DNA from 4 places in the Thalassotalea agariperforans genome. Region 4 is predicted to be linked to each of the others. Evidence: predicted binding sites of a transcription regulator. Region 4 holds the regulator's gene; each other region holds the start of a gene.

Region 1 (5,349 bases), 110 kb from region 4:
TTCAGTCGCTCCAATGCTTGATTGGACTGATCGCCATTGCCGATATTTTTACCGCGTTATGTCTAAACGTACGGTACTGTATACCGAAATGGTAACCACAGGCGCGATTATTTTTGGTAAAGGTGATTATCTTGGCTTTAATGATGAAGAACATCCGGTGGTGTTGCAATTAGGTGGTAGTGATCCTAAAGCATTAACCGAGTGCGCTAAGCGGGCAGAGCAGTTAGGTTATGATGAGGTCAATATTAATGTCGGTTGCCCGTCTGATCGTGTTCAAAATGGTCGTTTTGGCGCTTGTTTAATGGCTGAGCCTAACTTGGTCGCGGAGTGTGTTAGTGCCATGCAAGCAGCAGTTAATATTCCGGTTACGGTTAAGTCTCGTATTGGTATTGATGATCAAGACAGTTATGAATTTTTGCATCAGTTTATTGAAACCGTTAGTAGTGCTGGTTGTCAGCATTTTATTATCCATGCGCGTAAAGCTTGGCTGTCAGGCTTGAGCCCTAAGCAAAACCGTGAAGTTCCGCCATTAGATTACCACCGTGTTTATCAAATAAAACAAGATTTCCCCAACAGTGAAATTTCAATAAACGGCGGTATTACCTCTTTTGCGCAAGCTAATGAACACTTAACTAAACTTGATGGTGTGATGATTGGTCGAGAAATTTACCAAAACCCGTTTATGTTAGTAGAAGCAGATCAGCAAATATGGGGTGATAATGTTAACGCTTTAACTCGGCCTGAAATTATCGACATTATGGCTGATTATTGCGACCGATATGTTGCGGAAGGTGGCCGTGTTTGGCACGTAGTTAGGCATATGTTAGGTTTGTGTAATGGCTTAGGCGGAGCAAAACAGTTTCGACGATTTTTAAGTGAAAATGCCCGTTTTGAAGAAAACAATAATGGTCAGTTTTTAAAACAAGCTTTTTCGCTTGTTCAAATGCCTTAATGCTTAGGTTGATTAAGTTAATGTTATTTCGCTTTGTTTTATTGGCTTTGTGTTTTATACCACCAGCATATAGCAATACCTTGAGTGAGTTTAACCGAGCTTTTTCGGTGAAAGTAAAAACAGAGCTTGCTCAACATAATATTCCAGGTGCGGCTTATGCTGTTATTCACAAAGATAAAGTTTCAGCGTTAGAAACATACGGCTATGTTGATCAAGCGAAATCCAAAAAGGTTACTGCAGATACGGTTTTTCGTTTAGCGTCGGTGTCTAAAACGTTTGCGGCGACGTTAACCACTATGTTAGCCCAAGATAATCTACTTAACTTGTCTGATCCTATCACGCAATATGTGCCTGCATTTGCCTTAAGTAAAAAAGGGCAGGCTGACAATATCCAGCTAAAGCATATTTTAAGTCATTCCAGTGGCCTGATGCCAAATACTTACGATAACTTACTCCATGAAAATTGGAGTATGGATAAAATTATTGGACGCTTTGATAAACTCACCCCGATTTGCCCACCGGAAAAGTGTTACGGCTATCAAAATGTTTTATATGGTTTTTTACAACCAGCAATTGAAGCAAGGCAAGATAAAAGTTATTCACAATTACTACAAGAAAAGTTATTTACCCCTTTAAATATGGTGAATACTTCTGTTGGTTATAATGCCTTTATGATGGCTGAAAACACGGCTAAACCTCATGTGTTAATTAATAAAATTAAAACACCTCGTAAAAATCTCCAAGGGCAATTTATTTATAAGTATGTTTGGCGTAAGGTGGCCGTAGAACCCGACTTCTACAAAGTAGAAACCGCAGCGGGTATTAATGCCAGCATAAGTGACTTAGCAAAATGGCTTATGGCTAATATGGGTTATCAGCCTGAGGTTTTACCATCAGGTTTAGTTGCAGAATTAATCACGCCACGCATTAAAACGAAAAAAGATTTACGTCGAAAGTTCTGGCGTAAACATTTAACCGATGCGCACTATGGTTATGGGTGGCGTATCTATCAACTAGACAATACTTCGATTATTTATCATTCTGGTTGGGTAGCTGGCTTTCGAGCTGATATTGGTTATTCACCAGAGTTAGGCGTTGGTTTTGCTATATTAATTAATGCTGAATCGAATGTGATCAATAAAATTTCAAGTCAATTTTGGCTTCAAGCTCATCAATTACTCAACCAAGTTTAACTTATACGGATTGGTATTAAGCACACACTCATTAAACGTCAGTTGCTAATCTTTTAACACCTATTCGCGTGGGGATTGATAAAATCACCCACGCATTTCTTATTTGATTTTATAATTAACCATTTTTTAGTTAAAAAAGCTAATTAATGGTTTGTCATATTATGTCATTATTTTTCGTTTTTACGGTTTTTTTAATATTTCCTTATATTTCAATGAATTAATGTTTTGGCATGCCACTTGTAATATGTCTATTAGTTAATAACAACTTCCAAGGTGGAAAATTATGAGTGTATTTAGTCGTTTTACCGATATCGTCAATGCTAATTTGAACCATTTGTTAGAAAAAGCAGAAGATCCTGAAAAAATGATCAAGTTGATTATTCAAGAAATGGACGAGGCGTTAATTGATATTAGAGCCGTTGCCGCTAAACATTTAGCCGAAAAACAAGCTTGTCAGCGTGTAATGAAAGAACAAGAAAAGTTATTGCAGCAATGGCAAGAAAAAGCGGAGTTAGCCATAACAAAAGATCGTGAAGATTTGGCTAAACAAGCATTAATTGAAAAGCAACATATTCAAAAAAGTATCGACAATAGCCAAAATGAATTATCACAAATTGAATTATCGTTAACGAGCATTCAGCAAGATAGTCAGCGTTTAAATGAAAAAATACATGATGCTAAAGCGCGCCAAAAAACCTTGTTGTTACGTCGTCAAGCAGCGAGTACTCGCTTAGCATTAAAAGCGAAATCCGCAAGCTATAACATTGAAGCTACGTTGGCAAAGTTCGAATTATATGAGCAAAAAGTTGAACAGATTGAAGCCCAAGTTGCCGCTTACGACATAACAAAAAATACTTCAGCTACTGGCGAATTAGCCGAGTTAGAAAGTTTGGCGCAAGCCGCAGTGATAGACAAAGAGCTAAGCGCTATACGTGAAAAATTAGCGAGTTAGTTAACTCAGTTTAAAGGAATAACTGATGATAAATGTCAACAATACTACGGGCTTATTGATCTTTATTGTGCCCGTATTAACCTTTTTTTTATTACCTTTGCTATGTAACTTATTTGCTAGTTTGTTACAGGTATTTGAAACGATGAGTAAGGAAATTAATCATGAACTATGACTATAAAAGTAGCGAAAGAAAATTAACCAAAGATGTTGAAAATGGCAAGTTAACTGGAGTGTGTGCCGGATTAGCAAACTACTTCTTGATGCCTAAATTAGCCGTTCGTATTATTGCCGTGCTATGTTTAATTAGCTTTACGAAAGTGGCTGCCATTGCTTATATTGGCGCGGCATTATTTTTACCGAAGCGCTAAATTATGGCTTTCTTTAAAGCGTTAATGATCGCTATTTTGGTAACACTATTAATCACCTACTTTTTAGGTTCATCAATTTTTAATGTTATTGGTTATGGTGTAGCTGAACATGCATCATGGCTTGAATCGATGAAAGCGATTAACTTATCAGCATTAGCGGCATTATTTTTTATTATAGTCGCCAGTGTCGTTGTCTTTGCTGTTTTTGGTACGATTATCTTCATTATTGGCTTGGTATTTTTAGCGATAGTGCTGGCGATATTAGGTGCTTTTTGGCCAGTGGTTTTGGTTGCTTGTTTGTTATATTTTTTATGCCGAGATAAAAGCCGCGATGATTATTTTTGCAGCTAAGCTTAAAAGTTAGCGAGCTTGTTAATAAAAGAGCGAATTTAATCAATATGTTTTTTCTTTTTATGATAACAATGTAATAATCATGAAAACGCATAGTGTTATACTTAAGTAATTATTTTTCAGACTATATTTATTAATGGATAAGTATTACTGTAGTGAAATGAGCTTACCAATACTGCCGTGTAAAAGGGAATATTACTCATGATATTAAGATTAAAAAGTTGGTTTTTTGTTTTTTTTACATTATTAAGTTTACCGGCTTTTAGTGAAAATTCTGTTTTAGAATGTGTTGAAATTTCCCAAGGTCATATTCGTGAAACTATACCGGGTACTTCGATTAGCTCGGCTTATTTAACTATTCATAATACTCATCAGCAAGCTTTAAAATTGATCGCAGTGACCAGTAAAGTAAGCCCTCGGCTTGAATTGCATGAACATTCAATGACCGAGAGTGGTATGATGAAAATGCGTCAAGTGCCATATATTCTGATCCCCGCCAATAGCGAAGTTACACTAGAACCGTCAGGTTTACATATCATGATATTTGAATTAACTAAGGGGTTGATGGCTGGCGAGCAAGTACCTTTAAATCTTATCTTTGAAGATCAAAAAGTAGTGAATATTACCCTACCTGTGCAAAGTATAAAGCAGCGTCATCACCATCATCATTAAGGAAATCATATGAAGCCTTCAATTAACGCAAAGTCATTTAGTTTACTGTTTTTTCTGTTTTTTATCGTATTTTATTTTATCGGTGTTTATTTTAGTTTTGAACCCGAGCAATTTGATATTCGTGCTGAAGTTACCAAGGATGCTAGCGCTGATAGTGTAGCACCTGTTGTTGGCTATACCACAACAACGGCGTTAATTCGGGTTACTGAAACCATACTTAATAAACCAGGTGGTTATTTATCGAATGATGTTCTGCCGCCGTCAGTATTTCTTGATAATATTCCGGCTTGGGAGTTTGGTGCTTTAGAAATGATCCGAGATCTGTCTTTAGCCATGCGCCAAGAGTTTAGCCGTTCTCAGTCACAATCAATAGAAAATAACTTTTTAAAAATTGCACAGCCACAATTAAATATTGATCACACTAGTTGGGCTATGCCAAGTGCAGAAAGTGAATATGAAAAAGCAATCACAGCGCTATATGCTTATCGTAGTGCGTTAGCGGATGTGAATGATCAAGGGGCGCAATTTTATGCCCGTGCTGATAATTTACGAAATTGGTTAAATGAAGTTCAAAAACGCTTAGGTAGTTATTCTCAGCGCTTAAGTGTTAGTGTTGGTCGAGAGCAGTTGAATATTGATTTAGCTAATGATCAGAAAGCTAGGCAGTCAACCGTAACGGATCGACAATTAGACATGAAAACCAGTTGGTGGAAGCTCGATGATGAGTTTTATGAAGCGCGTGGTGCTTGTTGGGCGTTATTGCACTTTTTAAAAGCTATTGAAATAGATTTTAACGACGTTTTAGAAAATAAAAATGCTAAGGTCAGTGTTCAGCAAATTATTCGCGAATTGGAAGCGAGC
Region 2 (5,349 bases), on a different contig from region 4:
TCCGGATTGGCTTTCGCTTCTTGTAAAGTCACCGCTTCCACCAACTGTACTAACAGAGTTAACAATTGTTGCTCTACATTGCCTTGAACTTTTTCGATAGGCTTATGTAAATCATCCACTAAACTTTGCCAATGCGTACTTAATTCTTCAATTTGCTTTTCGCCCTGCTCTAAGCCTTGAGTAAGTCCTTCAGCTTTACCGTCAGTAACCCCTTGTTCATGGCCTTGGCTTTTGCCTTCTTCATAACCTTTGGCAAAACCTTCTTCTTTGCCTTCACTAAAGCCTTCGTCAAATGCTGCTTGACGAATATTGTCAATGTCTTGCGCGGTTAATGGCGCTGGCTCTTCTTCTTCCTGTTCAGGCGGTTCAAAGCGCCAGTTATTTTTTAAACCAAATGCATTGGTACTGCCGTCATCAACCTCTTCTTCTTGGACATCAGGAATATGCCAAAGGTCTAACTCGTCTTCTGCTGTTGGTTTATTATTACTCATGTCACTACTCGTTAAATTCTTTTAGGGCTGCGGTATGCTTCAGGCTTCAGGTTTACCGCTTCTAGCTTCTAGCTAATTGTAGTTATAAGAACTCTTCACCACCGCCTGCGCCACCAAGCATAATTTCACCGGCATCAGACAATCGGCGTGCCACAGAAAGAATTTCTTTTTGTGCCGCTTCAACTTCACTAATACGTACCGGCCCCATAGCTTCAAGATCATCTGCCAGCATTTCAGCAGCACGTTTTGACATATTACTAAGAATTTTGTCTTTCAATGCATCGTCAGCACCTTTGATCGCTTTCATTAGTGCATCTTGTTGTACTTCACGTAAGATTGCCTGAATACCACGATCATCAACTTCCGCTAAGTTTTCAAAGACAAACATCAAGTCTTGAATTTGTTGACTCATTTCTTCATCGTGCTCACGAATAGAATCCATTAACATACCTTCAACATTGGTATCTAAATAGTTCATAATATCGGCAGCGGCTTTTAAGCCACCCATTTTCGCAGCTTGAGCACCAGCTTGACCAGCAAACTGTTTCTCCATGATTTCATTCAATTCTTGTAATGCTGCCGGTTGTACTTCTTCTAAGTTGGCAATACGCATCATTAAATCAAGACGTACTTTGTCTGCGAACTGACCTAAAATTTCAGCTGATTGCTCTGGATCTAAATACGAAAGTACAATGGTTTGAATTTGAGGATGCTCGTTGCGGATGATGTTGGCAACTTGTTTTGAGTCCATCCATTTTAATGAGTCCAAACCTTTAGCACCACTACCCATAACAATTTGGTCGATCAAATTACCGGCTTTATCTTCACCAAGTGCCGCCGTTAATGCTTTACGAACAAACTCTTCACTTTGGAAACCGATAGTTGAGAAGTTTTGGATTTCATTAATAAATAATTTATGAACCGCGGTAATTTTTTGTTGGGTAAAATCTTCCATGCCAGCCATGACAATACCCACTTGTTGAACCTGTTTAGGCTCTAAGTGTTTAAGAATTTGCGCAGCGTCTTCTTCCGACAAACTTAATAATAAAATTGCCGCTTTTTCTACACCGTCAAGTTTTTCAACATCAAACCCTGACTGAACTGGGGCTAGCTCTTGGCTTTCATCACTCATCTTCTGTCAACCAACTTTTTACTACTTGAGAGGATAATTCAGGTTCATTAGCAACTAATGCCCGAACGGCTTTTAATACATCTTCATCGCGATGTAAGTCTGGTAATTGTAGGCTACCATCTGGTGCAAAACCAACAGCTGCTTCATCAAATTCTGTTCTTAACATGTCCATGGTTTCGTCACCAAGGTCAACATGTGAATCCAGCGATTTTTCACCATAATCTGATGGTGTTTGCTCTGGATGTAATAAGCGTTTCAACATTGGACGAACCACAGCAAAGATCAAAACGATAATGATCAAACCACCCATCACTAATTTAACGGTTTTTAAGAACCAAGGCTTTTCATAGATAGGTAATTCTTCAACCGTATCAAACTCTGATTTAGAAAAAGGTAAAGTCACCACTTCTAAACTGTCACCACGTTGTAAGTCAAAGCCAATACTGCCTTGTAATAAACGACGAATATTCGCCAGCTCTTGCACTGAACGTGGTGTTGCTTCAGCTTTACCTTCTGCATTGGTTTGCTCGATATAATCTAACGCCACAGAAACACTGATCCGTCTAATAACGCCAGTTTGTTGTTTAGTATAGCTGATGGCTTCATCTAATTCGTAATTACGTGTTGTTTCACTGTGTTTGCGTGACGGCATAGCACGTTGCTGATCGCCACCTGTCGCATTTTCAGGAATATCTGATTCTAATGGCGGTTGATTAGTTAAGGCTCCAGGAATACCACCTAAACCACCACCAATAGAGCTGTCTTCCACTTTCATTTCACTACGTAAGGCAGGAAGATCAGGGTTATAACGGCGCTGAGTTTCTTCGGTATTGGTAAAATCCATACTAACATCAACTTGCGCAGTATAATTACCTAAACCAACCACAGGGATCAAAATAGTATCAATTTTGTCCATGTATTGTTTTTCGCGTTTTTGCTCTATTTCTAATTCTTTACGTGAACGTGATGACACGGAATTTTGTGAGCCAGAATTCAATAAGCGACCATTTTGATCGGTAACAGTGACACGATTAGGGGTTAAGCCTTGTACCGCAGAAGCGACAATATCAACAACAGAGTCAACTTCTTCTTCTGATAATAATCGATTACGTTGTAAGGTTAACACTATGGTAGCTGAAGGACTTTTTGCCTTACGAGCAAACACATTATCGCGGGGTATAGCTAATAATACACGCGCTTTTGACACTGATTGTAAATCTTCAATGGTACGAGCGAGTTGTTGCTCTCGGCCATGTTTTAATCGCTCACCTTCTAAGCGCTGACTAACACCAAAGCCCATATCTTGCATTAAGATGTCTGAGCCGGCGGTTGGTTCGTTGGTTAAACCTTCTCTGGCCATTAATAGCTTAACTTCAGAGTAATGATCAACCTGTACTGAAATCGTGTTATTTTCTTGAAGATAATCAACATTATTGGCGTCAAGAAAATCCATGGTCTTGATTAATTGTTCAGTCGGCAACTTAGTTAAAAAGCGATAATCCGGTTGATTAGCCCACATAATAACAAAGACAGCAATGGCTAAACAAATAGCTAACGCCATGATCAAGGTCACTTGACGTAACACATCAACATTACCCATAAAAGAAGAAAAACCTGATTTACGCTCTTCTACGGAGTCATTCGAATCTGAGGCAACAAGGTCGTTATTGTCGCTTGCCACCATGCCTGTTGTATTATCAGCCACTATCTTTCTCCGCTAGCCTAAACAGGCATACTCATGATTTCTTTATATGCTTCAACAAATTTATTACGCACTTGCACGGTAGCGTCAAAAGCGATACCTGATTTAGACGAAGCAATCATGGTATCGGCGAGTGTTACACTGTCATCACCTAATTCAAACGCTTTACGCTTAGCACCCGTATCCATTTGTAATTCATTTACTTTGCCAACCGCATCTTGTAATAACTGGCCGAAGTTACTGCCTGACTTATTGACTGGTTGTATACCTGAAACGTCATGATTTAACGGCGCAATTTGTTGTGATTGTGTTGCTTGCAATGCCATTGATTGCATTTGTGCGTATAAAGAATTGCCTTTGATATCCATGATGAACTCGCTTGTGTCAATTTCTTGTAATTCATTAATTAACTATGATAAAGCAAGCTTAATGCCAAACGAATTAAGTATTTTAACAGTTTGTTTCAAAAGGGATTTTTATAGATATACAGAGGAATAATGATGTAGATATTAAAGCGATATTTTTGACAGTGTATTATTAATAAACAGCAAGCAGATAATAATACCCACTTGCTGTTATAGATTTTACTGCTAGTTTAAACATTTATACCCGCCTTTAACTTTTAGCTTTCCCGCTTCTAGCTTATGGCTTCAGGCTTTCAACCTCATAACTAATAACTTGTCGCTTGCAGCCTCTGACTTTTGGCTTGTGGCTTCTGGCTTCTGGCTTGCAGCTTCTGGCTTATTGCTTCTGGCTTTTAAGCCGGTATTTCAATACCTGACTCACGCATTTTGGCAATTTTATAACGCAATGTTCTTGGGCTGATCCCTAATTTATCAGCAACATCTTTACGACTACCACGACAAGACAATAACGTTTCTAAAATAATTTGATGCTCTTGTTGTTTTAATTCATTGCCTAACAAATCGTTGGTTTCTGGAGCTATGCTTTCGTGCTCTCGTTTATCATCGCCAATAATCGCGCTATCAAACTGTTCAATTAAGATATCACCAGAAGTAATACAGTGTTCACTGTGTAAGATCATTGCACGCTGTACCACATTATCTAATTCTCGGACATTACCCGGCCAGTTATATGCGGTTAATTTATTGCGAGCGTTAACACTCAACTCAGGAATTTGTTCGCCTGATTTTTGACAATAACGTTCAATTAAATGTTTAGTTAACGGTAAAATATCAGCACGACGCTCAGCTAAGGGCAACCAGGTTAATGGAAAAACATTTAAGCGATAGTATAAATCTTCACGAAAAATCCCATCTTGTACCGCTTCTTTTAAATTACGATTACTGGTGGCGATCACCCGAACATCTAAGCTAATCGTTTTACGTCCACCTAAGCGCTCTACTTCTCGCTCTTGTAACACACGCAATATTTTCGCTTGTAAACCTAAATCCATTTCGGTGATTTCATCTAATAAAATAGTACCACCATGCGCTTGTTCAAACTTACCTGGGCATGATTGAATGGCTCCAGTAAAAGCACCTTTTTCATAACCAAACAAGGTTGCTTCGAGCATATTTTCAGGGATAGCGGCACAGTTTATCGCTACAAAGGCTTGCTCTGCCCGTGGTGAATTGGCATGAATGTATTGCGCTAAGACCTCTTTACCTGAACCGCTTGGTCCTAAGACCATCACTGAGGCATCTGTTGTTGCTACTTTTTTTGCAAGCTTTAATAATTCTTTACTGGCAGGATCAGCAACAATAGGGTCTGTTGTTGAACTTGACTGCAAAGGCACATATTGATTGACCATGTTTAACAATACTTCTGGCGCAAACGGCTTCGCCATATAATTACACGCGCCATCTTTGATCGCTTGTACGGCATCATTAATGGTACCGTAAGCTGTCATCATTAAAATTGGCAAATTAGGTAAAGTACTTTTAATACTTTTTAATAACGCTAAACCACTCATGCCTGGCATTTGTACATCAGAGACAACTAAATCAACCGTCGTATGTTTTAGCAATAACAAAGCTGATTCGCCAGAGTCAGCTTCTACA
Region 3 (5,349 bases), 100 kb from region 4:
ATATCACCGTACGGCATGCTTTGGCGCAAAATTTCAATGCTGTTACCTTCATCATCTTTTAAGTTTACTTTTTTGGTATGCGCCGTTGCTGGCTTATCTTCTGAGGCATATTCAATGTTATCAACCTTGGTACGGCCAAAAACATCTTCTTGCGTTTTTTGTTCGGTTGCTTGCCATAACTGCATATTGTGACGGTAACGTTGTACGTGTAAATAACTGCCAGCAGCAAACTCTTCATCTTCGTTATTAGGAATTAATGCCACTTCTCGTTTATGGAAACCTTTTGGGTTTTCAGTACCGTCAACAAAACCGGTTAAGTCACGACCATCTAAAAAGCGAAACGCACGTACTTGCTCAACTAAATCAACACTCCGTGCTAACAACTCAATAACTTTGGTGGTAACAATATGATTGACATCAGCGCGATCACTACGAATTTCAATATATAGATCAAAACTGGTCGATGGCGCAAAGCGATCATCAAACGCCATGGCTGAAAACGGCATTAACTCTTTCGGCCGTGATTTAGGATAAAGCTCATCCCAATAATTAGCGCCAATGGCAACAACACCGGTTAAATTTGCTTCTGAATAGTGGTCAGCGTAATTATCGAATAATTGTGGCAGTCGAGATAAGGCTTGTCGTAAATAGGTATTATCATCATCAATGACATTAAATAATAAATAATAACCATGTAAACTTGGCTCAGCACATATACCAAACTGTTCTCTTGCCATTTGTATTCCTTGATAACCTAAAAAAATTAACGTTATTGTTATGCTCTAATTTTACACAAAAAATTATCTTTGACAGCAATTGTTTAGCAAAAAATTAAAAAGATGATAAAAGCTGGATGCGGGATGCTAAATGCTTGAAGCAAAGAAAAGGCCTGATGCGAGATGCTTGAAGCAAGTAACTAAACTTGCAGATTTAGTGTTTTGCTTCCAGCCACTAGCTTTTAGCACAAAAAAAGCCTGATGCTAGATGCTTGAAGCAAATAACTGAGTTTTCCGGTTTTGCTTATGGCTTATGTCTTCTAGCTATTGGCACAAAAAAGCTTGATGCTAGATGCTTGAAGCAAGTAACTGAGTTTTCCGGTTTTGCTTTTAGCTTTTAGCTTTTAGCTTTTGGCTTATCGCTTCTGGCTTATCGCTTCTAGCTTATCGCTTCTGGCTTATGGCTTATGGCTTATGGCTTATCGCTTCTGGCACAGAAAGACATAAAAAAACCCTGCCAAGGCAGGGTTTTCAATTTTTACTACAGGTAGTTAACTAACTGAAGAATTACTTAGTAAATGATTACTTAGTGAATTCTGGGTATGCTTCCATACCACAATCAGATACATCAACACCTTCATATTCTTCTTCTTCGCTAACACGGATGCCCATAACCATTTTCAGTACATACCAAACTACGAAGCTTGTTGCGAATACCCAAACAAAGATAGTCGCTGCACCAATTAACTGGCCTGAGAATGAAGAACCGTCGTTAGTTACAGGAACTAACATTAAACCGAAGAAACCAACAACACCGTGAACAGAGATAGCACCTACTGGATCATCAATCTTAACTTTGTCTAAAGCAAGGATTGAAATCACAACAATCACACCAGCAATTGCGCCGAATAATGTTGCTTGTAATGGTGTAGGTGTAGAAGGCTCAGCAGTAATTGCAACAAGACCTGCTAATGCACCGTTTAAACACATGGTTAAATCAGCTTTCTTGAATAAGATTTTAGCAAAAACTAAGGCTGCTACAGCACCAGCTGCGGCTGCGGCGTTAGTATTTAAAAATACCATAGCTACTGAGTTAGCACTGGTGATATCACCAAGTTTTAATACAGAACCACCGTTAAAACCAAACCAACCCATCCATAAAATGAACGTACCTAAAGTAGCCATTGGTAAGTTAGCACCAGGGATAGCATTTACTTTACCGTCAGCTGTATATTTACCTTTACGAGCACCTAGTAATAAAACACCTGCTAATGCTGCAGCAGCACCGGCCATGTGAACAATACCAGAACCTGCGAAGTCAGAGAAACCTAAGTCACCTAAAGTGTAAAGACCAAATACCGCATCGCCATTCCAAGTCCAGCTACCTTCCATTGGGTAGATAAAACCTGTTAATACTACTGCGAATATTAAGAAAGCCCAAAGCTTCATACGCTCAGCAACCGCACCAGAAACAATTGACATTGCTGTTGCTACGAATACTACTTGGAAGAAAAAGTCAGAAGCATTTGAATAAACTGCACCGCCGTCAAAACCTGCTTCAGCAGACTCAGCTAATACCGTTGAAACTAAAGCATCTGCATCAGCAGCACCGTCTAAGGCAATACCGTTTAAGAAAACACCGCCACCGTACATGATGTCATAACCAATAACTAAGTACATGATACAAGAAATTGAGTATAACGCGACGTTCTTAGTTAATATTTCAGTGGTGTTTTTAGCACGTACAAGACCCGCTTCTAACATTGAGAAACCAGCGGCCATCCACATTACAAGGGCACCACAAACTAAGAAATAGAATGTGTCCATTGCATATTGAAGTTGAAAAATATTTTGTTCCATTTTTAAATACCCCTTATATTGCTTGAGTATCTAATTCGCCGGTGCGAATACGTACTGCTTGTTGAAGATCGTATACAAAGATTTTACCGTCACCGATTTTACCTGTGTAAGCTGCTTTAGTAATTGCATCAACTAAACGCTCAACCACGTCATCGTTAACAGCAACTTCTAATTTTACTTTTGGTAAAAAGTCTACTTGGTATTCTGCACCACGGTATAATTCTGTGTGGCCTTTCTGACGTCCAAACCCTTTCACTTCGCTAACGGTTAAACCCTCAACGCCGATTTCTGAAATGGCTTCACGAACATCATCAAGCTTAAATGGCTTTATGATTGCACTGACTAGTTTCATTATGTTCTCTCCTACGAGTATTTTTTGTTTTACTATTACAATACCTGTGCCAGTATTTTAAAAACAATAAAAACAACAACTTACACAATAAGAACACTAATTAAATAAAACCGAAAGCACTAACATGGCGCAAGCATGTTTTTACTTGCTCACTAATGGTGCGAAAAACAATCAATTCAACTTACAATAAAAATTGCACCGATATAGACCTTGGCTAATCTTTATACTGGTATCAAAGTTATATAGCTAACAGGAGGTTTTGGTAGGCAATTGGAAGATTTTACGATTTGTAATACACAAAATAAAAAAGCCGAATAATCAAAAATTATTCGGCTTTAAATTCACAAATATATGGGGTTAATACACCATCATGGCACTCGGCTTTAAAATAGAAAGAATACTAAAGCGCTCCATATTACAAAAAGCTTTTGCGTCTTCTAATAAATCATCAGTAATATTTAAATCTACTAATAATTCGAGTGGCACAAAGCTTTCAATTTCAGTATTTTCAAACAATAAGTTACGGATCATTAGGCGTTTAGCAATATACAATAACTTACTTTCGCCTGACATTAGCGGGGTGTTATCATCTTGATAGCGAATAGGTTCAATAATACTAAAAGGTAATTGCCATAATTTTAATAATTCAGCTGAACATTCACCAAAGGTAAAATCAAAAATTGCTTTTTGCTTACCAACAAATAAATTATTAGGCCGTGTTATCGCACATAAAGGTAATTGCTCAGGTAAAAATTGTTTTACCACCAATTCACCAATATTATGCAATAAACCGGTTAAAAATAACCGTTCGGTATTGGGCATATTTAACCGTTCGCCAAGATATTTTAGCAAAAGCGCGCAATCAACACTGCGTTCCCAAAACTCTTCTAAATAATCCGCATCGGTTGACAGTGACTTAAAGGCATCTGTTGCAAAGTAAGCAATCACCAAGGTATACACTTCAGTGATCCCCAATACCAAAACGGCTTTTGATATGGTATCTATTTTACCAGGGTAATTAAAAATAGAGCTGTTAGCTAACTTTAAAACACTCGCTGATAATGCTGGATCAATTAAGATAACATCAGCGATATCATCAATTGTCGAAGATTCATTATCCACTAGTTCTTTAATGCGGATAAATGAATCCGATAGGACAAAGATGTCACTGGCTTTTTCAGCATATTCAACTGCTTTCATAAAAAGCTTCCTACTTTTCTAAAAAATATTAAATGAATATCAGGGGCTATGTTTATTAGTATAGTCGGAAAAATCTAAAAACAAGCACGCTATTCAAATTCCGCTGATAAATGATATGAGCCAAACTTACGAATATTGATCACACCCGTATCAAAAATTAAATATTGCCCTTTTATACCAAGTAGCGTTCCTGACACTTCAGGGTTTTTATCAAAATTAAACGAGCTAATTTTAGGTAAATATTCGATAACAGGAAAACTTAAATCAACAACATCACTTTCTAATTCAACAATGGCATCGTCACCAAACTTCAAACGTAAATCAGCTAATGCCGCTGAAATTAATGGCTTAAGCTCTGCGGCTTTCGCTTTTAAGTCAAACTTTTCTGGTACACCTTTGAGCATAGCTCGCCAATTAGTTTTATCGGCAATAAATTTAGCCAAGGCTATTTCAACCAAGCCAGACTGTAAGCGAGTGCTTACTTTAAAAATAGGTAACGCTTGGGTAGCACCTTGATCAATCCAACGGGTAGGCACTTGCGAATGGCGAGTAATCCCCACTTTTAAACTTGAAGTATTTGCCAAATAAACAAAATGGTCAATCATACAATTAGCTACGCCCCATTCAGGTTCGCGGCAGGTACCTTGCTCAAAATGACAAGTCTCTGGTTTCATGATGCACATGTCACATTGTGCTAATTTTTGCATACAAGGAAAACAATAACCTTGAGAATAACTCTTTTTAATGCTTTTGCCACAATGACAACATTCAATTTTTTGTAAAAAGTTTAATTTAAGTTGTTTACCTACTAATGGATTGAGCTCAACTAGCTGCTCACCTAAAGGCAATTGGTAATGTACTAAACCTTGCTCATCAAGACGGGATTTTAATTTTCGGACAGGGCCTGAAATAACATTCACGGGATTTTCTCTCATTTTTTTAGCTATGGTATGAAATAATTAATCGTCACACCAGATGAAAATACGATATATTGCCCTGCTCATAGAAAGTAATTAGGGTCTTACATGACAAGCTCTTGGTACACTTATCTGGTTAGGTGTAATGATAACAGCCTCTATGCCGGTGTGACGACTGATTTAACACGCAGAGTAGCTGAACATAACAGCGAAAAATTAGGGGCAAAATATACCCGTAATAAACAACCCGTAAAGCTCGTATTTTTTGCTGAACAAGCTTCTCGTTCAACGGCTTGTCAATACG
Region 4 (5,349 bases):
CAAATTAGCGCGGGTGGATATTGGCTCAAGTAATTTTTTTTCTAATGAAATCGCTTGATCAAGTGCAATGTTATGTTTAATTAATGGATGTAAGCGGCGTGTTTCACTAAAACGTCGGATCAGATCAGAGTCGCTAGCATCTAAATATAAAATACTTAATTCAACACTATTAGGTAAATAGTTGATGATTTCAGGAATGTCATTAGGATCAGCTGGTAAGTTACGAACATCTAAACTAACTGCCACTTTTTTACTGTCATTAATAACCGTGTGGGTTAGTGCGGGTAACAAATTTACGGGAATATTATCAACACAATAATAACCTAAATCTTCAAGTACTCTTAAGGCGACTGATTTACCCGAGCCTGAGCGTCCGCTAACAATTAACAGCTTCATAAATGTTTAGCTCGCTTCTTGAATAATTTGAAATAACTGGTCGTTATTTTGGCATTTTCTAACGTTTTTAATGGTTTGTTTATCACTGAATAATTGCGCAATACTTTGTAAGGTGCTTAAGTGTTCTTGGCAAGCACTTTCAGGAACAAATAACGCAACAAAAATATCAACAGGGCGATTATCAATAGCATCAAAACCAATTGGTTCTTGAGTGGTTAATAATACTGCGACTACTTGATTAGTTTCGCTTAATCGACCGTGGGGGATCGCTATACCATTACCAATACCGGTGCTACCCATTTGTTCTCGGTTCATTAAACTTTCGAGCAATTCATGTTGGCTTAATTCTGTAATGTGACTGGAGGCCGTTTGACAAATGGTATCAAAAATTCTTTTTTTACTGGTAGCTGGTACTGCACATAAAGTGCAGTCCAGTGTTAAAATATCTTGTAACTTCATAGGTTAATGTTGTTTTAGCTTTTCTTTGTGTTTTAGTACTTGACGATCTAATTTGTCAATTAAGGCATCAATGGCGGTATACATATCTTGATTGTCGGCCTTAGCATGAATTTCACCACCATTTAAGTGCAGTGTTGCTTCCGCTATTTGGTTTATTTTTTCAACATTAAGTACCACATAAACATTATTAATGTGATCAAAATGTCGCTCTAGCTTTGCAAATTTAGTATTAACAAAATCGCGTAATGAATCGGTAATTTCTACATGGTGTCCAGAAAGATTGATTTGCATAAGCTGTATCCTTTTAGTAACTAAAGTAAACTTTTTCGTTGATTAGACGGTGGTATAGCTAATGATTCACGATATTTAGCTATTGTCCGTCGGGCTACATTAATGCCTTGATCAGCCAATAATTCAGCCATTTTGCTGTCACTCAATGGTTTTGATGGCGTTTCAGCAGACACTAATTTTTTAATTAACGCTCTAATAGCGGTTGATGAACACTCTCCTCCATTTTCGGTACTAACATGACTTGAAAAGAAATATTTTAATTCAAATATTCCTCGTGGGGTATGCATATACTTTTGGGTTGTCACCCGTGATATCGTTGATTCATGCATTTCTACGGCTTCAGCGATATCATTTAACACCATTGGTCTCATCGCTTCAGGACCATGTTCAAAAAAGCCTTGTTGGCGTTGAACTATGCAATTGGATACTTTTAATAAAGTATCATTTCTACTTTCTAAACTTTTAATAAACCACTTTGCTTCTTGTAAATTAGAACGCATAAATTGGCTATCATCGGATGACTTCATGGTTTTAGTCATCGCCGCATATTGTTGGTTTATTGATAAACGCGGTGCTGAATCAGGATTTAATTCCACAACCCAACGACCATTTTTCTTTTCAACTGAAACATCAGGAATAACGTATTGGTCATCGCTTTTAATGACGCTATCACCCGGTCTTGGATCGAGAGACTGGATAAGTTGCATGACTTCTTTTAATTGTGGCTCTTTTAAACGCGTCTTTCTCATTAATTGACGATAGTCGCGATTGCCTAATAAATCGATATGATTTGCAATTATTTTTTTGGTTTCTTCTAAATAAGGCGTACTTTTGTCAAATTGGTTAAGTTGAATGAGCAAACATTCTGCAATTGAACGTGCGCCAACACCAATGGGGTCGAACATATTAATCCGTTTTAATACGGCTTCAACTTCGTCTAATTCAACTTCATCATCGCCTAGGCTTTCTAAAATGTCTTCCGCGGTTATGGTGAGGTAACCGGCGTCATCAATACCATCGATAATCGCCATGGCTATGGTACGGTCGGTATCAGAAAAAGGCGTTAATTCCATTTGCCATCTTAAATGATCTTGTATGGAGTCGGTAGTTTCACCTTGGTAAGTATAATCTTCAGACAAGGTTCCGCTGCTACTGCTTGCTGAGCCAGCAGTATAATTGTCATCCCAAGTTGTATCCATACTCAGTTCTTCAGGAATGTCATTTTTCTCCATGGCATCCGTGGTGCTTAACTCGTCAGATGACGGTGTTGCATCTTCACTACCATCAAGTTGTGGTTTCTCAGTTACCGATGCAGAAAAAGCCTCTTCTAACCGATCAGGAACATCTTCTTGGTTAGTTTGAGGTGTTTCATCAACTTCAAGAAGTGGATTGCTATCTAACGCTTCTTGAATTTCTTGTTGTAAATCTAACGTCGACAATTGCAACAAACGTATCGCTTGCTGTAATTGGGGTGTCATCGTTAACTGTTGTCCTATACGGAGCTGCAGTGATGGGCGCATTTAGCTTGTCATTATCCTTGTTGTACATTGTATTGTGTTGTTTAAACACTCATACGGAAAATTACGATTATCTTTTACGTTGTTTTAACTATAGCGTGAATTGCTCACCAAGGTATACATCTCTTACATGCTGATTTGCAAGTATTTCATCGGCACTGCCTTGAGCGATTAATTCACCATGACTAACAATGTAGGCTAGTTCACAAACATCAAGGGTTTCTCTAACATTGTGGTCGGTAATTAATACACCAATACCACGATTTTTTAAATGAATAATAATTTTCTTTATATCACCTACTGAAATTGGGTCAACCCCTGCGAAGGGTTCATCGAGTAAAATATATTGTGGATCAGCGGCAAGAGCACGTGCTATTTCAACTCTGCGGCGCTCACCACCCGATAAACTCATGCCAAGGTTGTCGCGAATATGGCCAATGTTAAATTCTTCTATTAAACTTTCTAACTTTTCTTCACGGGCTATGGCATTAAGCTCTTTACGCGTTTCTAATATCGCCATGATATTTTGATAAACGGTTAACTTTCTAAAAATTGATGCTTCTTGCGGTAAATAACCTAACCCTTTACGAGCACGGACATGCATTGGCTCGAATGTCATATCTTCACCGTTAAGCATAATCGATCCGCTGTCATTCGCAACTAGGCCAACGATCATATAAAACGAGGTAGTTTTACCAGCACCGTTAGGTCCTAATAAACCAACAATTTGTCCTTGTTTAACCGCTAAGCTGACATTTTTTACAACTTTTCGGCCTTTATAAGCTTTGGCTAAGCCTGTTGCTATTAGAATATTATTGCTCATTGTTAGTGCCACTTTGGAGTTGGGGCTGTAAAATGGTGGTTACGGCTTGCTCGGTATTGCCGCTTGCTTCCATTTGTTCTGTTTTCATATTATAGGTAATTTCGTTCGCGTGAACTTCACTGCCTTCCTGTTTTAATTTGGCATTGCCTTTAATGGATACTAACGACAAAGCTGGTTGGAAGGTGATGTTGTTAGCTTGTAAGCTGATGTTATCACCACTAATTAACCCTTGCTGCAATTTTGCCGGTAAGCCATTCGCATCTAACCGTTCAGTTTTCATGTGGTAAATAATTTCATCGGCTAACACTTGGCTATTTTTTTGTTGCAGCTTAGCTTGCCCGCTAATAGTAATTAAAAAGCTATCAGGCTGGTAAGTAATTTCTTGTGCTTCTAAACTAATTTGATTGCCGTCATCTAAAGTTTGAGTAAGTTTTGCTGGGTTACCTTTTAAAGTATAAAGCGGGCCGGCATTTTTATTACTCACTTGAGCTAAATCGGCATTAATTTTTAAGCTGCCTTGCGAGATCACAACATTATCAAAATAAATTGATGTTTTAGTTTTTAAGTCGGCACCTTGGCGATCAGCCGAAATTAAGATGTCTTCGTTAAAGTCTTGATTATTTGCCATTGTTGAAAATGAGCAAATCGTACTCAACACTAAAAGTTTAACTAGGGTTCTTTTTATATACAGTCTGCACATGTTCGGTCATTGTCATCTGAGTGGTATTTAAATCAACAATCAAGCCAGAGCCATACATAGTAAAGTCTTTGCCTTGGATCATTATGGTTTGATCTGAGCTGATAATATTGGTGTTCAAGTCGAGTTCAAAATATTTTCCGTGTACTTCTTGGATCATACTATTGTCATCGGTTGCTTTTAATTGTACTCGGTTTTCTAATCTAACGCGGTTGTTATGGCTTAAAATACCTTCTTTAGCGCTGATATGCCATGCCGCACTTTTGTTTTTTGGGTAGAGTGTATATTTAGGCTGTTCAAAGTGTGTTACCGCAAGCTCAGTGTAATGCTCCATACGATCAGCATTAATGGTATGTGATAGCCTACCTTCACTATTGTATATGTTTGTTTGTAATTGTTCGGCAACAAAATCGGGCATAATTTCTGTGCTAATGTTTTTTTCACTAATGTTTTCTTGCCGTTGCCAATTGATCAGGCCATAACAAAGCATGGCAAATAAAAAAACAAAGCTGGCAATGAAATACAAACGCTTCATATACTTGCGCCAGTCGCTTGCGTTAAGGTGTTTTGTGCTTGCATGATCAGATCACACACTTCTCTCACAGCACCAAAGCCACCACGGGTGAAGGTGGTTAAGTTTGCTTTTTGTAATAGTGCCGGATGTGCATCAGCAACCGCTATGCCTAAACCTACATATTCTATGCAGGCCAAGTCAGGCATGTCATCGCCAATATAGGCGACTTGCTCAGGTTTTAATGACAATAATTCGGTTAACTCCTTTAAAGAAGGTAATTTATTTTCTTGCCCTTGCACTAAATATTGCACATTGAGTGATTTCATACGATTGGCAACAATGTTTGAACGGCGACCGGTAATAATACCGACATCAACACCTGAATTAATCAGGGCTTTTACGCCATAACCATCTTTGGTGTGAAAAGCTTTTAATTCTTCGCCATCATTGCCTAAATAAATTCTACCGTCAGAAAAAACGCCGTCGACATCACAAACTAATAATTTGATGTTTTTCGCTTGCTGAAAAACATCAGCAGAAACTTTCCCGTATAACGTGTTCATATTATAAAACTCCCGAATTGAGTAGGTCGTGCATATTCATGGCACCGACAGGGACATTTTGTTTATCAACAATGATAAGACCATTAATT

Evidence for each region. Region 4 encodes sigma-54, which starts transcription at its own class of promoters, with help from an activator protein. Its sites were predicted from a motif close to GTTGGCACGNNNNTNGNNT; they were not measured.
Region 1: ACSLUO_RS01185 (PspA/IM30 family protein) is a predicted target of sigma-54. The motif match lies at 2,370-2,388, and genes of this name have one in related genera.
Region 2: fliE (flagellar hook-basal body complex protein FliE) is a predicted target of sigma-54. The motif match lies at 3,744-3,762, and genes of this name have one in related genera.
Region 3: glnK (P-II family nitrogen regulator) is a predicted target of sigma-54. The motif match lies at 2,964-2,982, and genes of this name have one in related genera.

Annotation. Positions count from the first base shown of each region.
Region 1 covers NZ_JBQMWH010000001.1:249,529-254,877, forward strand. The annotation lists gene dusA (tRNA dihydrouridine(20/20a) synthase DusA) at 14-952, shown strand; gene ACSLUO_RS01180 (serine hydrolase domain-containing protein) at 973-2,145, shown strand; gene ACSLUO_RS01185 (PspA/IM30 family protein) at 2,429-3,097, shown strand; gene ACSLUO_RS01190 (PspC domain-containing protein) at 3,259-3,465, shown strand; gene ACSLUO_RS01195 (hypothetical protein) at 3,469-3,816, shown strand; gene ACSLUO_RS01200 (copper chaperone PCu(A)C) at 4,018-4,488, shown strand; gene ACSLUO_RS01205 (DUF2333 family protein) at 4,498-5,349, shown strand, end outside.
Region 2 covers NZ_JBQMWH010000011.1:76,952-82,300, reverse strand. The annotation lists gene fliH (flagellar assembly protein FliH) at 1-491, opposite strand, end outside; gene fliG (flagellar motor switch protein FliG) at 574-1,623, opposite strand; gene fliF (flagellar basal-body MS-ring/collar protein FliF) at 1,616-3,307, opposite strand; gene fliE (flagellar hook-basal body complex protein FliE) at 3,346-3,693, opposite strand; gene ACSLUO_RS13685 (sigma-54-dependent transcriptional regulator) at 4,083-5,349, opposite strand, start outside.
Region 3 covers NZ_JBQMWH010000001.1:38,951-44,299, reverse strand. The annotation lists gene ACSLUO_RS00295 (Dyp-type peroxidase) at 1-737, opposite strand, end outside; gene amtB (ammonium transporter AmtB) at 1,299-2,576, opposite strand; gene glnK (P-II family nitrogen regulator) at 2,590-2,928, opposite strand; gene ACSLUO_RS00280 (HDOD domain-containing protein) at 3,286-4,128, opposite strand; gene ACSLUO_RS00275 (DUF2797 domain-containing protein) at 4,218-5,039, opposite strand; gene ACSLUO_RS00270 (GIY-YIG nuclease family protein) at 5,154-5,349, shown strand, end outside.
Region 4 covers NZ_JBQMWH010000001.1:143,838-149,186, forward strand. The annotation lists gene rapZ (RNase adapter RapZ) at 1-396, opposite strand, end outside; gene ptsN (PTS IIA-like nitrogen regulatory protein PtsN) at 403-855, opposite strand; gene hpf (ribosome hibernation promoting factor) at 859-1,146, opposite strand; gene ACSLUO_RS00770 (RNA polymerase factor sigma-54) at 1,167-2,666, opposite strand; gene lptB (LPS export ABC transporter ATP-binding protein) at 2,755-3,486, opposite strand; gene lptA (lipopolysaccharide transport periplasmic protein LptA) at 3,476-4,114, opposite strand; gene lptC (LPS export ABC transporter periplasmic protein LptC) at 4,152-4,718, opposite strand; gene kdsC (3-deoxy-manno-octulosonate-8-phosphatase KdsC) at 4,715-5,260, opposite strand; gene ACSLUO_RS00795 (KpsF/GutQ family sugar-phosphate isomerase) at 5,262-5,349, opposite strand, start outside.